2 regions of the Variovorax sp. NFACC27 genome follow, and region 1 is predicted to be linked to the other one. Evidence: predicted binding sites of a transcription regulator. Region 1 holds the regulator's gene; the other holds the start of a gene.

Region 1 (5,979 bases):
CGTGAAAAGTGGGGCCGGATCTCGCGCGAGACGCTGGACATCTATGCGCCCATCGCCCATCGCCTGGGGCTGAACCAGACCTACCGCGAGTTGCAGGAACTGTCGTTCCGGCATTTGAAACCGTGGCGTTATGCCACGCTGTCGAAGGCCGTCGCCAAGGCGCGCGGCCGACGCCGCGACCTGATCCAGAAGGTGCAGAAAGAGGTCGAGGCCGCCTTTTCGGCCGCCGGCATGACGCTGCGGATCGCCGGCCGCGAGAAGACGCTTTATTCCATCTACCGCAAGATGGAGGAAAAACACCTGAGCTTCGCCCAGGTGACCGATATCTACGGTTTCCGCCTGATCGTGCCGAACGTGATCGCCTGCTACACCGGGCTCGGCATCCTGCACCAGATGTACAAGCCCCTGCCGGGCAAATTCAAGGATCACATCGCGATCGCCAAGCTCAACGGCTACCAGTCGCTGCACACCACGCTCGTGGGGCCGGCCGGCGTGAGCGTCGAGTTCCAGTTGCGGACCGAGGCGATGCACGTGGTGGCCGAATCGGGCGTGGCCGCACATTGGCTGTACAAGGCCGCCGAGCCGAACGCCGCCAGCAACGACCGGCTGGGCACCAAGTGGCTGCAGTCGCTGCTCGACATCCAGGACGAGACGCGCGACGCCGCCGAGTTCTGGGACCACGTCAAGGTCGACCTGTTTCCCGACGCGGTCTACGTGTTCACTCCCAAGAGCCAGATCATGGCGCTGCCCCGCGGCGCCACGGTGGTCGACTTCGCCTACGCCATCCACAGCAACATCGGCGACCACACCTCGGCCGCGCGCATCAACGGCGACCAGGTGCCGCTGCGCACCGAGCTCAAGAACGGCGACGTGGTCGAGGTGATCACGGCGCCGGTGTCGACGCCCAATCCTGCCTGGCTGGGCTTCGTGCGAACCGGTCGGGCGCGCTCCAAGATCCGCCACTACCTGAAGACGCTGGCGCATGCCGAGTCCGAAGGCCTGGGCGAGAAGCTGCTCGCGCAAGCATTGCGCGCCGAGGGCCTGAGCAAGCTGCCCGAGGACGACGAGGAACATCAGGCGCTGTGGGAGAAGCTGCTGCGCTTCACCGGCAACCGCACCCGCTCCGAACTGCTGACCGACATCGGCCTTGGCAAGCGCATCGCGAGCATCGTCGCGAAGCGTCTGGTGGCAATGCTTTCCGAACTGGGCGAACGACCCGACGCGCTGCTGCTGAGCCGCGAGCGCTTCATTTCTCATGAAACGGTGTCGCAAGGCGCTGTCACGCTGGACGGCAGCGAGAACTCTTCAGTGCGCTTCGCGCTGTGCTGCCGGCCGATTCCCGGCGACCCGATCGTCGGCTACCTCGGCCATGGCGAAGGCCTGGTGGTGCACACCGAAGACTGCGGCGTCGGCCAGCGGCTGCGCCACAAGGATAGCGAGCGCTTCTTCGCCGTCGAGTGGGCGGACGAGCCGACGCGTGCTTTCGAGACCGGGGTAGTCATTACCGTGCGCAATGACAAGGGCGTGCTGGCGCGTGTCGCAGCCACGCTGGCCGATGCAGAGGCCGACATCACGCACGTGGAGATGGCCGACGAAACTCCGCAGGATTCGACCGACCTGCGCTTCGTGATCGCAGTGCGCGACCGCGCGCATCTGGATGCGGTACTGCGCGCGGCGCGGCGTACGGCATCTGTACTGACCGCTTCCAGGACGGTTCCCGCGCCCTGACCCTCCGTTATTCCACAGCCGGGCCCGGCGCCGGATAGCTCACGGACAGGATCTCGACATCGTGCGCCCCACCCGGCGTGACGAGCTTCACCACGTCACCCTCGCGCGACTTCAAGAGCGCCCGCGCGATCGGCGATATCCAGCTGACCTGCGACTTCGCACTCTCCGCTTCGTCGATGCCGAGGATCGTGACGCTGCGCTCGGCGCCGGTTTCGTCGGCATAAAGGACGGTGGCACCGAAGAAGACCTGATCGCGGCCATGGTGCACCGATGGATCGGTGACCTCCGCGATCTCGAGGCGCTTGGTGAGAAAGCGGATGCGACGATCGATCTCGCGCAGGCGCTTCTTGCCGTAGAGGTAGTCGCCGTTCTCCGAGCGATCGCCGTTCTTCGCGGCCCAGTGCACGGTCTCGACGATCTTCGGGCGCTCCTCGTCCATCAGCTGCAGCAGTTCGTCGCGCAGACGTGCGTAGCCTTCGGGGGTGATGTAGTTCTTGCCGCCCGCGGGGATCGGAGGCGAGGCACCATCGGCGCCGTCGTCGTCTCCGTCGGAATCCGTTTCCTTGGTGAATGCCTTGTTCACGCCAAACCTCCGAAAAGAAAAAAGCCCGCAACTCGCGTTGCGGGCTTTCTTTATAGTGGTGCGGCTGGCAGGAATCGAACCCACGACCCCTTGGTTCGTAGCCAAGTACTCTATCCAGCTGAGCTACAGCCGCACAGCTAGCGATTATAGCCCGCTTTATTGTCCTTTTCGGATTTACTCTGGCGAACTGTCATGAAAGTGGCGCAAAGCCCGAAAAAGAAAAATGCCCGGAAGACGAATCTTCCGGGCATTTTCAAGATGGTGCGGCTGGCAGGAATCGAACCCACGACCCCTTGGTTCGTAGCCAAGTACTCTATCCAGCTGAGCTACAGCCGCGAAGCTCTCGATTATAGCCTGTTTTTGGCTGCTCCCCGAAAGCACGACAAAAGATGCAAAGATCGAATCGCCGAGGGAGTGGTGGTAGGCCGTGCTGGGCTTGAACCAGCGACCAACGGATTATGAGTCCGCTGCTCTAACCAACTGAGCTAACGGCCCACGCGGAACGATTCTATTCGCGCCGCGCGACCTACTTGCGATGACTCAGCGCATTGCTCACCAGACGCGACGTGATGTCGACGATCTGAATCATGCGCTCGTAAGGCATGCGCGTCGGCCCGATCACGCCCAACGTGCCCACGACCTGCCCGTCGACCTCGTAGTTGGCGCTGACGATGGACAGCTCCTCGAACGGCACCACCTGGCTCTCGCCGCCGATGAAGATGCGCACGCCCTCGGCCTTGCTCGACACGTCCAGTAGGCGCATCAGCTGGGCCTTCTGCTCGAAGAGCTCGAAGGCGCGGCGCAGCTGCCCCATGTCGCTGGAGAAATCGCTCACTGCCAGCAGGTTGCGCTCGCCGGAGATCACGACGTCGTCTTCCTGCGCCTCGGTCAGCACTTCGGAGCTGACCTGCACAGCGGCCTGCATCAGCGTCGCGATCTCGCCGCGCAGCATCTCGATCTCGGACTGCAGCCGGTCGCGCACCTGCTCGATGGTCAGGCCCGCATAGTTCGCGTTGATGTAGTTCGAGGCCTCGACCAGTTGCGACTGCGAATAGTCGGCCTCCGGAAAGATCACGCGGTTCTGCACGTCGCCGTCCGGCGAGACGATGATCACCAGCAGGCGCCGCTCCGACAGCCGCAGGAACTCGATCTGCTTGAACACCGATGCGCGCCGCGGCGCCATCACCACGCCGACGAACTGCGACATGTTCGACAGCAGGTGCGCAGCATTGGCGATCACCTTCTGCGGCTGGTCGGGCGCGAGGCTCGGCGCGGTCATCTGCTCGCGCTGGGCGGTCAGCATCGTGTCGACGAAGAGGCGATAGCCGCGATGCGTTGGAATGCGGCCAGCCGAGGTGTGCGGGCTGGCAATCAGCCCCAGCGCCTCGAGGTCGGACATGACGTTGCGGATGGTTGCCGGCGACAGATCGAGCCCCGAGGAACGCGAAAGCGTCCGCGAACCCACGGGTTGCCCGTCAGCGATGTAGCGCTCGACGAGCGTCTTGAGCAGCAACTTGGCACGGTCGTCCAGCATTGCAAGATTTTAGTGTTGTAATTTGTGAGATATGACCTCTCGCTTTCGTCACGTAGCCCTGATCGGCAAATACCAGGCTTCCGGCGCCCGGGCGCAGGCGGATGCGCGCGACAGCGTCATGGAGGGCATCGGCGCCTTCCTCGAATCCCAGGGCTGCACGGTGTTCGTAGAGCGCCCGACATGCGAAGAAGCCGATGACGGCGCCCCCGCCCATCCGCGCTACCAGGCCCTCACCGTCGAGGAAATCGGCCAGCGCTGCGACCTAGGCCTCGTGGTCGGCGGCGACGGCACCATGCTCGGCATCGGCCGGCAACTCGCCAGCTACGGCATTCCGCTGATCGGCATCAACCGCGGCCGGCTCGGCTTCATCACCGACATCCCGCTCGACAACTACCAGGCCACGCTCATTCCGATGCTGGCCGGCGAGTACGAGGAAGACCACCGCAGCCTGATGCAGGCGCAGGTCGTGCGCGACGGCGTATCGGTGTTCGACGCCTTTGCGATGAACGACGTGGTCGTCAATCGCGGCGCCACCTCCGGCATGGTCGAGCTTCGCGTGTCGGTGGGCCGCCATTTCGTTGCCAACCAGCGCGCCGACGGCCTGATCATCGCCACGCCCACCGGCTCGACCGCCTATGCGCTGTCGGCCGGCGGGCCACTCTTGCATCCTGCCGTGCCGGGCTGGGTGCTAGTACCCATCGCACCACACACGCTGTCGAACCGCCCCGTGCTGCTGCCCGACGCCGACGAGATCGTCATCGAGCTGGTCGGCGGCCGCGACGCCAGCGCCAATTTCGACATGCAGTCGCTGGCCTCGCTGGCGATTGGCGACCGCGTGGTGGTGCGCCGCTCCGACTTCCGCGTGCGCTTCCTGCACCCGCGCGGCTGGAGCTATTTCGACACGCTGCGCAAGAAACTTCACTGGAACGAAGGGGGCTCCTGAAATGGCGCTGCGACGCATCGCACTGCGCGACTTCGTGATCGTGCGATCACTCGAACTCGACCTGTCCGGCGGCTTCACGGTATTGACCGGCGAAACCGGCGCGGGCAAATCCATCCTGATCGACGCGCTGCAGCTGGCGCTGGGCAATCGCGCCGATGCCGGCGCGGTGCGCGAAGGCGCCGAGCGGCTCGACGTGAGCGCCGAGTTCGATGCCGATCCAGCCCTCGGCAGCTGGCTCGACGAAGGCGGCTTCGAAGCCGGCGACGCGCTGCTTTTGCGCCGCACGGTCGACCTGCAGGGCCGCAGCCGCGGCTGGATCAACGGCAGCCCCGCCACCGCCACGCAGCTGCGCGAACTCGGCGACCGCCTGCTCGACATCCACGGCCAGCACGCCTGGCAGAGCCTGACGCGGCCCGAGGCGGTGCGCGGCCTGCTCGATGCCTACGCCGGCGTGCGCACCGACGCGCTCGATGCCGCATGGCAAGCCTGGCGACAAGCGCTTTCCGCGCTCGAGCACGCGCGCTCGGCGCAAGACTCGCTGCAGCGCGAACGCGAACGGCTGCAATGGCAGATCTCCGAAGTCGCCAAGCTCGCGCCGGGCGCCGACGAGTGGGAGGAGCTCTCCACCAACCACTCGCGCATCTCGAACGCGCAGGCGCTGATCGACGCGGCACAGGGCGCCAGCCAGGCGCTCGAAGACGACGACAACGGCGCCCTCTCCGCGCTTCAGCGCGCGACCACGCTGCTGCAGAACTGCGAGCACATCGAGCCCGAGTTCCGCGCACTGGGCGAGGTGCTCGCCTCCTGCGTGGCGCAGGCCTCCGACGCGGCGCACACGCTGCACGGCTACCTTCGCGATGCCGACACCGACCCGCAAAGCCTCGCCGAACTCGACGAGCGCATGGGCTTGTGGATGTCGCTCGCGCGCCGCTACAAGCGCCCGCCGGTCGAGCTGCCGGCGCTGCTGGCCGGCTGGCAGGCCGAGCTGCAGGCGCTCGACGCGCAAAGCGATCTCGAAGGCCTGGAACGCGCCGAGCAGGCCGCGCAGCAGGCCTACATGAAGGAAGCCAAGGCGCTGGGCAAGGCCCGCAAGCAGGCCGCGCCGCGCCTCGGCCAGGCCGTCACCGACGCGATGCAGGGCCTGGGCATGCAGGGCGGGCGCTTCGAAGTCGAACTTCAGCCGCTGGCACA
Region 2 (5,979 bases), 2.9 Mb from region 1:
GACCACTACGTGACCGACATCTGCTACCAGGTGGGCTTCAACAACGTGGCGAACTTCAACCGCCGCTTTCTAGAGATCAAGGGCATGACGCCCAGCGAATTCCGAAAGCAGGCCGACACGCGATTCGGCAGCGGCATTCCTTCCTAAGCACCGACACAAAACCAGGGGGTTCATCTTGTATCTGGGACTCGACCTCGGCACGTCCGAGCTCAAGGCGCTCTTGCTCGCCGACGATCACCGCATCGTGGGCGTGGCCCGTGCACCGCTCACCGTCGATAGGCCGCAGCCGTTGTGGTCGGAGCAGGCGCCGCAGCAGTGGTGGCAGGCGCTAGAGGAGGTGATGCGTGCGCTCGGCAAGTCGCATCCCGAAGAGCTCGCGGCGGTGCGCGCCATCGGCCTTTCGGGCCAGATGCACGGCGCCACGCTGCTCGACGAAGCGGGCGAGGTGCTGCGCCCCGCGATCCTGTGGAACGACGGCCGCAGCGGGCCGCAGTGCGAAGCGCTCGCGCGTGCCGTACCCAGGCTGGGCGAGATCGCCGGCAACCTCGCGATGCCCGGCTTCACCGCGCCCAAGCTGCTGTGGGTGCGCGATCACGAGCCCGAAGTCTTCAGCCGCGTCGCGCGCGTGCTGCTGCCGAAGGACTGGCTGCGCTTCATGCTCAGCGGCGAGGCCGTCAGCGAGATGTCGGATGCGGCGGGCACGCTGTGGCTCGACGTGGGGGCTCGCGACTGGTCCGACGAGCTGCTCGCGGCCACGGGGCTCACGCGCGCGCACATGCCGCGGCTGGTCGAGGGCAGCGAGGTTTCGGCGCGGCTCAAGCCCGAACTTGCGGTGCGCTGGGGCCTGCGCGACGACGTGAAGATCGCGGGCGGCGCCGGCGACAACGCAGCGAGTGCGGTCGGCATGGGGCTGGTCGAGCCGGGGCAGGGCTTCGTGTCGCTCGGCACTTCGGGCGTGGTGTTCGTGTCGACCGACCGCTTCCTGCCGAACCCCGCGCAGGCGATGCACGCCTTCTGCCATGCGCTGCCGAAGCGCTGGCACCAGATGTCGGTGATGCTCTCGGCCGCGAGCGCGGTGAGCTGGGCCGCGAAGACATTCAAGTTCGCCGACGAGGCAGCGCTGCTCGAAGCGGCGGCGAGCGTTTCTCCGGCGCAGCGAGAACGCTGCCCGCTGTTCCTGCCGTACCTCTCGGGCGAGCGATCGCCGCACAACAACCCGAACGCGCAGGGCGTGCTTTTCGGCCTCACGCACGCGCATGGCCCGGCGGAGATCGCCTACGCCGTGGTCGAGGGCGTGAGCTTCGGCCTGCGCGACGGCTTCGACACCCTGCGGCTGCCTGCCGACATGCCGCTACGCGAGATGGCGCTTGTAGGCGGCGGTGCGCGCAGCGTGTGGTGGGGGCAGCTGCTGGCCGACATCTTCGGCGTGACGCTCACTCTCTACGCGGGCAGCGAGACGGGCGGGGCGCTGGGGGCGGCGCGGCTGGCATGGCTGGCCGATGGCGGCGAGGTCGCAAAGGTGTGCACGCTGCCGCCGGTGAAGCAGCAGTTGATGCCGTCGACCGAGGGTGCCGATGTCCGCAGGACAAGGCACGCGCGCTTCCAGGCGCTGTACAAGTCACTGCGAGACCAGTTTCAGTAAACGGCACGATTGCCACGACCATGAAAAAAGCCCGTCGGAGACGGGCTTTTTTCATTTCGCGGGACACCGCGGATCCGGCTTGGCCGGTCCGCAGGTGTCGCCCCCGGTAGGGGGTAGGCGTAGCGGACACGAAGTGTCCGCGCAGCCTGGGGGCGAGCCAATTACATGCCCATGCCGCCCATGCCGCCCATGCCACCCATGTCGGGCATGCCGCCGCCGGCAGGAGCGTCGTCCTTCGGAGCGTCAGCCACCATGGCTTCGGTCGTCAGCAGCAGCGAGGACACCGAGGCGGCGTTCTGCAGTGCGGTGCGGGTGACCTTCGTCGGGTCCAGGATGCCCAGCTCGAGCATGTCGCCGTACGTGTCGTTGGCGGCATTGAAGCCGTAGTTGCCCTTGCCGGCCAGAACCGCGTTCACCACCACCGAGGCTTCGCCGCCGGCGTTGTTCACGATTTCGCGCAGGGGAGCTTCGATGGCCTTCAGCACCAGCTTGATGCCGGCGTCCTGGTCGGCGTTGTCGCCCTTGACCTTGTCGCCCACGGCTTGCTTGGCGCGCAGCAGAGCCACGCCGCCGCCGGCAACCACGCCTTCTTCCACTGCAGCGCGGGTGGCGTGCAGGGCGTCTTCGACGCGAGCCTTCTTTTCCTTCATTTCGACTTCGGTGGCAGCGCCAACCTTGATCACGGCAACACCGCCGGCCAGCTTGGCCACGCGCTCTTGCAGCTTTTCACGGTCGTAGTCGCTGGTGGCTTCCTCGATCTGCACGCGCACTTGCTTCACGCGGGCTTCGATGTCGGCAGCAGCGCCGGCGCCGTCGATGATGATGGTGTTTTCCTTGCCCACTTCGATGCGCTTGGCTTGACCCAGGTCGGCCAGCGTCACCTTCTCGAGCGTCAGGCCCACTTCTTCAGCGATGACCTTGCCGCCCGTCAGGATGGCGATGTCTTCCAGCATGGCCTTGCGGCGGTCGCCGAAGCCAGGAGCCTTGACGGCCACGACCTTCAGGATGCCGCGGATCGTGTTCACGACCAGCGTAGCCAGGGCTTCGCCTTCGACTTCTTCGGCAATGATCAGCAGGGGACGGCCAGCCTTGGCGACTTGTTCCAGCGTGGGGAGCAGGTCACGGATGTTGCTGATCTTCTTGTCGAACAGCAGCACGAAGGGGTTGTCGAGCAGCGCCGATTGCTTCTCGGGGTTGTTGATGAAGTAGGGCGACAGGTAGCCGCGGTCGAATTGCATGCCTTCGACGACGTCCAGTTCGCTTTCGAGCGACTTGCCGTCTTCGACAGTGATCACGCCTTCCTTGCCGACCTTGTCCATCGCGTCGGCGATGAGCTTGCCGATGGTTTCGTCGCTGTTGGCCGAGATCGAGCCGACTTGAGCGATTTCCTTCGACGTGGTGGTGGGCTTCGAAGCCTTCTTCAGCTCTTCGACCAGGGCCGACACGGCCTTGTCGATGCCGCGCTTCAGGTCCATCGGGTTGATGCCGGCGGCCACGTACTTGAAGCCTTCGCGAACGATGGCTTGTGCCAGCACGGTCGCGGTGGTGGTGCCGTCACCAGCGTTGTCGCTGGTCTTGGAGGCCACTTCCTTCACGAGCTGGGCGCCCATGTTCTGCAGCTTGTCCTTCAGTTCGATTTCCTTGGCGACCGACACGCCGTCCTTCGTGACGGTGGGGGCGCCGAACGAGCGCTCGAGCACCACGTTGCGGCCCTTGGGGCCCAGGGTCACCTTGACTGCGTTGGCCAGGATGTTCACACCCTCGACCATGCGTGCGCGGGCTTCGCCGCCGAAGACTACGTCTTTTGCTGCCATGTTCTATTACTCCGAATGGGGATCTGTTGAATTACTTCTCGACGACTGCGAACAGGTCGTCTTCCTTCATGACGAGCAGCTCGTCGCCGCCGACCTTGACGGTCTGGCCGCTGTACTTGCCGAACAGGACGCGGTCGCCGACCTTCACGGTCAGTGCGGCCAGTTCGCCCTTGTCGTTGCGCTTGCCCGGGCCCACGGCCAGGACTTCACCCTGATCGGGCTTCTCGGCGGCTGCGTCGGGGATCACGATGCCCGATGCGGTCTTGGTTTCGCTGTCAACACGCTTGACGATCACGCGATCGGCCAAAGGACGAAGTTTCATTGCATCTCCTGGATGTATGGATAAGAAACGGGTTTGTGGTCGGGTGCCGGACCGGAGCCCGGCAGCCCATCGGCTGGAAGCGAGGGCTGTTAGCACTCATCAGCAGCGAGTGCTAATCATAAGGGCAATCGATGACGTTTCAAGGATGCGGGGTGGTTGCGGGCGCCATTGGGCCGTCCAATCTTGGCTTTAATTTGCCCGGGTAAAATTGGAGCCAGAGGAAAGCCGCCGGCGCTGCGCAGGCCTGCTCCCTTCAGCCAGCCCTACCGCAATACCAGAACCGGCAGCGATGATCGAACGAGAACCTGCTGCGTCTCGCTTCCCAGCAGGAGGCGCTTGAGACCCTTGCGTCCATGGGAGGCCATCACGATCAGGTCGCTCCTGTGCTTCTTCGCCGCGGCGACGATCGATTCGGCGACCAGGTCGGAGCTGGCCTGAGCCGTCCTGATCCGCACGCCGCGTTCCCGCGCGCGGTCCCGAATCTTGTCGAGCATCGCCTGCGCCTTGTCCGCCCACTGCTTCTCGATGCGGCCGATGTCCTCGGCGGAGAAGCTCATCAAACCTTCGAAATAGCTCTTGGGGTAACGGGGAACGACGGTCAATGCGACCAGGTCCGAGTCGTTCTGCACCGCCAGCGCGATGGCGCTGTCGACGGCCTTCTTGGAAAGGGCCGTGCCGTCGGTGGCGACGAGGATGCGTTTGAACATGAGGGGCTCCACGTTGTGTGCGGCCGAGCTTAGGCAGGCACCGCGCCATGCGGCTTGATTCAGATCAAGCGCCTCGCGTGGTGCGCCTCTTAGGCTCGGCCGATGAATGCCACGCTCGCCCCCGACCGCGCCGCGATCCCCGTACTTCCTGCCCCAGCCGGCGACCCGGCCTGGCAGGTGCTGGATGACCCGGCCGAATGGCCCGCGTTCGGCCGCGAGCTGGATGCCGCCGACGGCGGCCGCTGGGAGTCGCAGGTCGTGGTCGAGGGCATGCACTGCGCGGCCTGCGCGTTCACCGTCGAGGCCGCGCTGCGCCAGGTGCCGGGTGTGATCGATGCGCAGGTCAACGCGGCGAGTCGGCGCGCCCGCGTTGTCTGGTCGCCTGCGCAGACCCGTCCTTCGCGGTGGTTCGAGGCCTGCGCGAAGGCCGGCCATCCGCTGCTGCCGGGCGGCGACCGTTCCGCCAGGGAACTGCGCCGGCGCGAATCGCGGCTGGCGCTGTGGCGCTGGCTGGTCTCGGGCTTCTGCATGATGCAGGTGATGATGTACGCCTATCCGGCCTACGTCGCACGGCCCGGCGACATGAACGCCGATTCGGCGCAGCTGCTGCGCTGGGCTTCGTGGGTGCTGACCCTGCCCGTCGTGCTCTTCTCCTGCGGCCCCTTCTTCCGCAGCGCCTGGCGCGACCTGCGCATGGGCCGGGTCGGAATGGATCTTCCGGTGGCCTTCGGCGTGCTCGCGACTTTCGCGGTCAGCACTGCCGCCACCTTCGATGCCACGGGACCGCTCGGCCACGAGGTCTACTTCGACTCGCTGACCATGTTCGTCTTCTTCCTGCTCACGGGCCGCTGGCTCGAGGCGCGCCTGCGCGAGCGCACCGCCGGCGCCCTCGACGCCTTGATGAACCGGCTGCCCGACAGCATCGACCGCCTCGCTCCCGACGGCAGCTGGAGCCGGGTGGCCGTGCGGCGGCTGGTGGCGGGAGACGTGGTGCGCGTGCGCCCCGGAGAAGCCTTTCCCGCGGACGGCGTAGTGATCGAGGGCGACACCAGCGCCGACGAGGCGCTGCTGACCGGCGAGTCCCGGCCCGTGCCGCGTCCTCGCGGCGACCGCGTGCTGGCCGGCAGCCACAACCTCTCGGCGCCGGTCCGGGTGCGGATCGAGTCGGTGGGCGAGGGCACGCGCTTTGCGCAGATCGTCCGCCTGATGGAGAGCGCCGCCTCGCGCAAGCCTCGGCTCGCGCTGCTTGCCGACCGGGTGGCGCGTCCCTTCCTCGTCGCGGTGCTCGCATCGGCGGCAATGGCGGCGGCGTTCTGGTGGCCGACGGATCCGGGCAAGGCGCTGATGGTCGCCGTGGCGGTGCTCATCGTGACCTGCCCATGCGCGCTCTCGCTCGCGACGCCGGCCGCCATGCTCGCCAGTGCCGGTGCGCTGGCGCGCGGCGGAGTGATGACTTCCAACCTGCAGGCGCTGGAGGCGCTCGCGTCGGTCGAC

What was found. The regulator HrcA, encoded in region 1, represses chaperone genes, less so after heat shock. The targets are predictions, from matches to a motif close to TTAGCACTCNNNNNNNNNGAGTGCTAA.
Region 2: a site for HrcA is predicted at 3,868-3,894, ahead of ABL840_RS07585 (co-chaperone GroES). Genes of this name have one in related genera too.

What each region holds. Positions count from the first base shown of each region.
Region 1 is NZ_CP157613.1:7,003,710-7,009,688, forward strand. Features, by position in the region: gene ABL840_RS32795 (RelA/SpoT family protein) at 1-1,728, shown strand, start outside; gene greB (transcription elongation factor GreB) at 1,736-2,311, opposite strand; tRNA gene ABL840_RS32805 (tRNA-Arg) at 2,368-2,444, opposite strand; tRNA gene ABL840_RS32810 (tRNA-Arg) at 2,571-2,647, opposite strand; tRNA gene ABL840_RS32815 (tRNA-Ile) at 2,730-2,806, opposite strand; gene hrcA (heat-inducible transcriptional repressor HrcA) at 2,838-3,845, opposite strand; gene ABL840_RS32825 (NAD kinase) at 3,877-4,788, shown strand; gene recN (DNA repair protein RecN) at 4,790-5,979, shown strand, end outside.
Region 2 is NZ_CP157613.1:1,630,059-1,636,037, forward strand. Features, by position in the region: gene ABL840_RS07570 (AraC family transcriptional regulator) at 1-147, shown strand, start outside; gene xylB (xylulokinase) at 176-1,642, shown strand; gene groL (chaperonin GroEL) at 1,804-3,456, opposite strand; gene ABL840_RS07585 (co-chaperone GroES) at 3,488-3,778, opposite strand; gene ABL840_RS07590 (universal stress protein) at 4,042-4,485, opposite strand; gene ABL840_RS07595 (heavy metal translocating P-type ATPase) at 4,588-5,979, shown strand, end outside.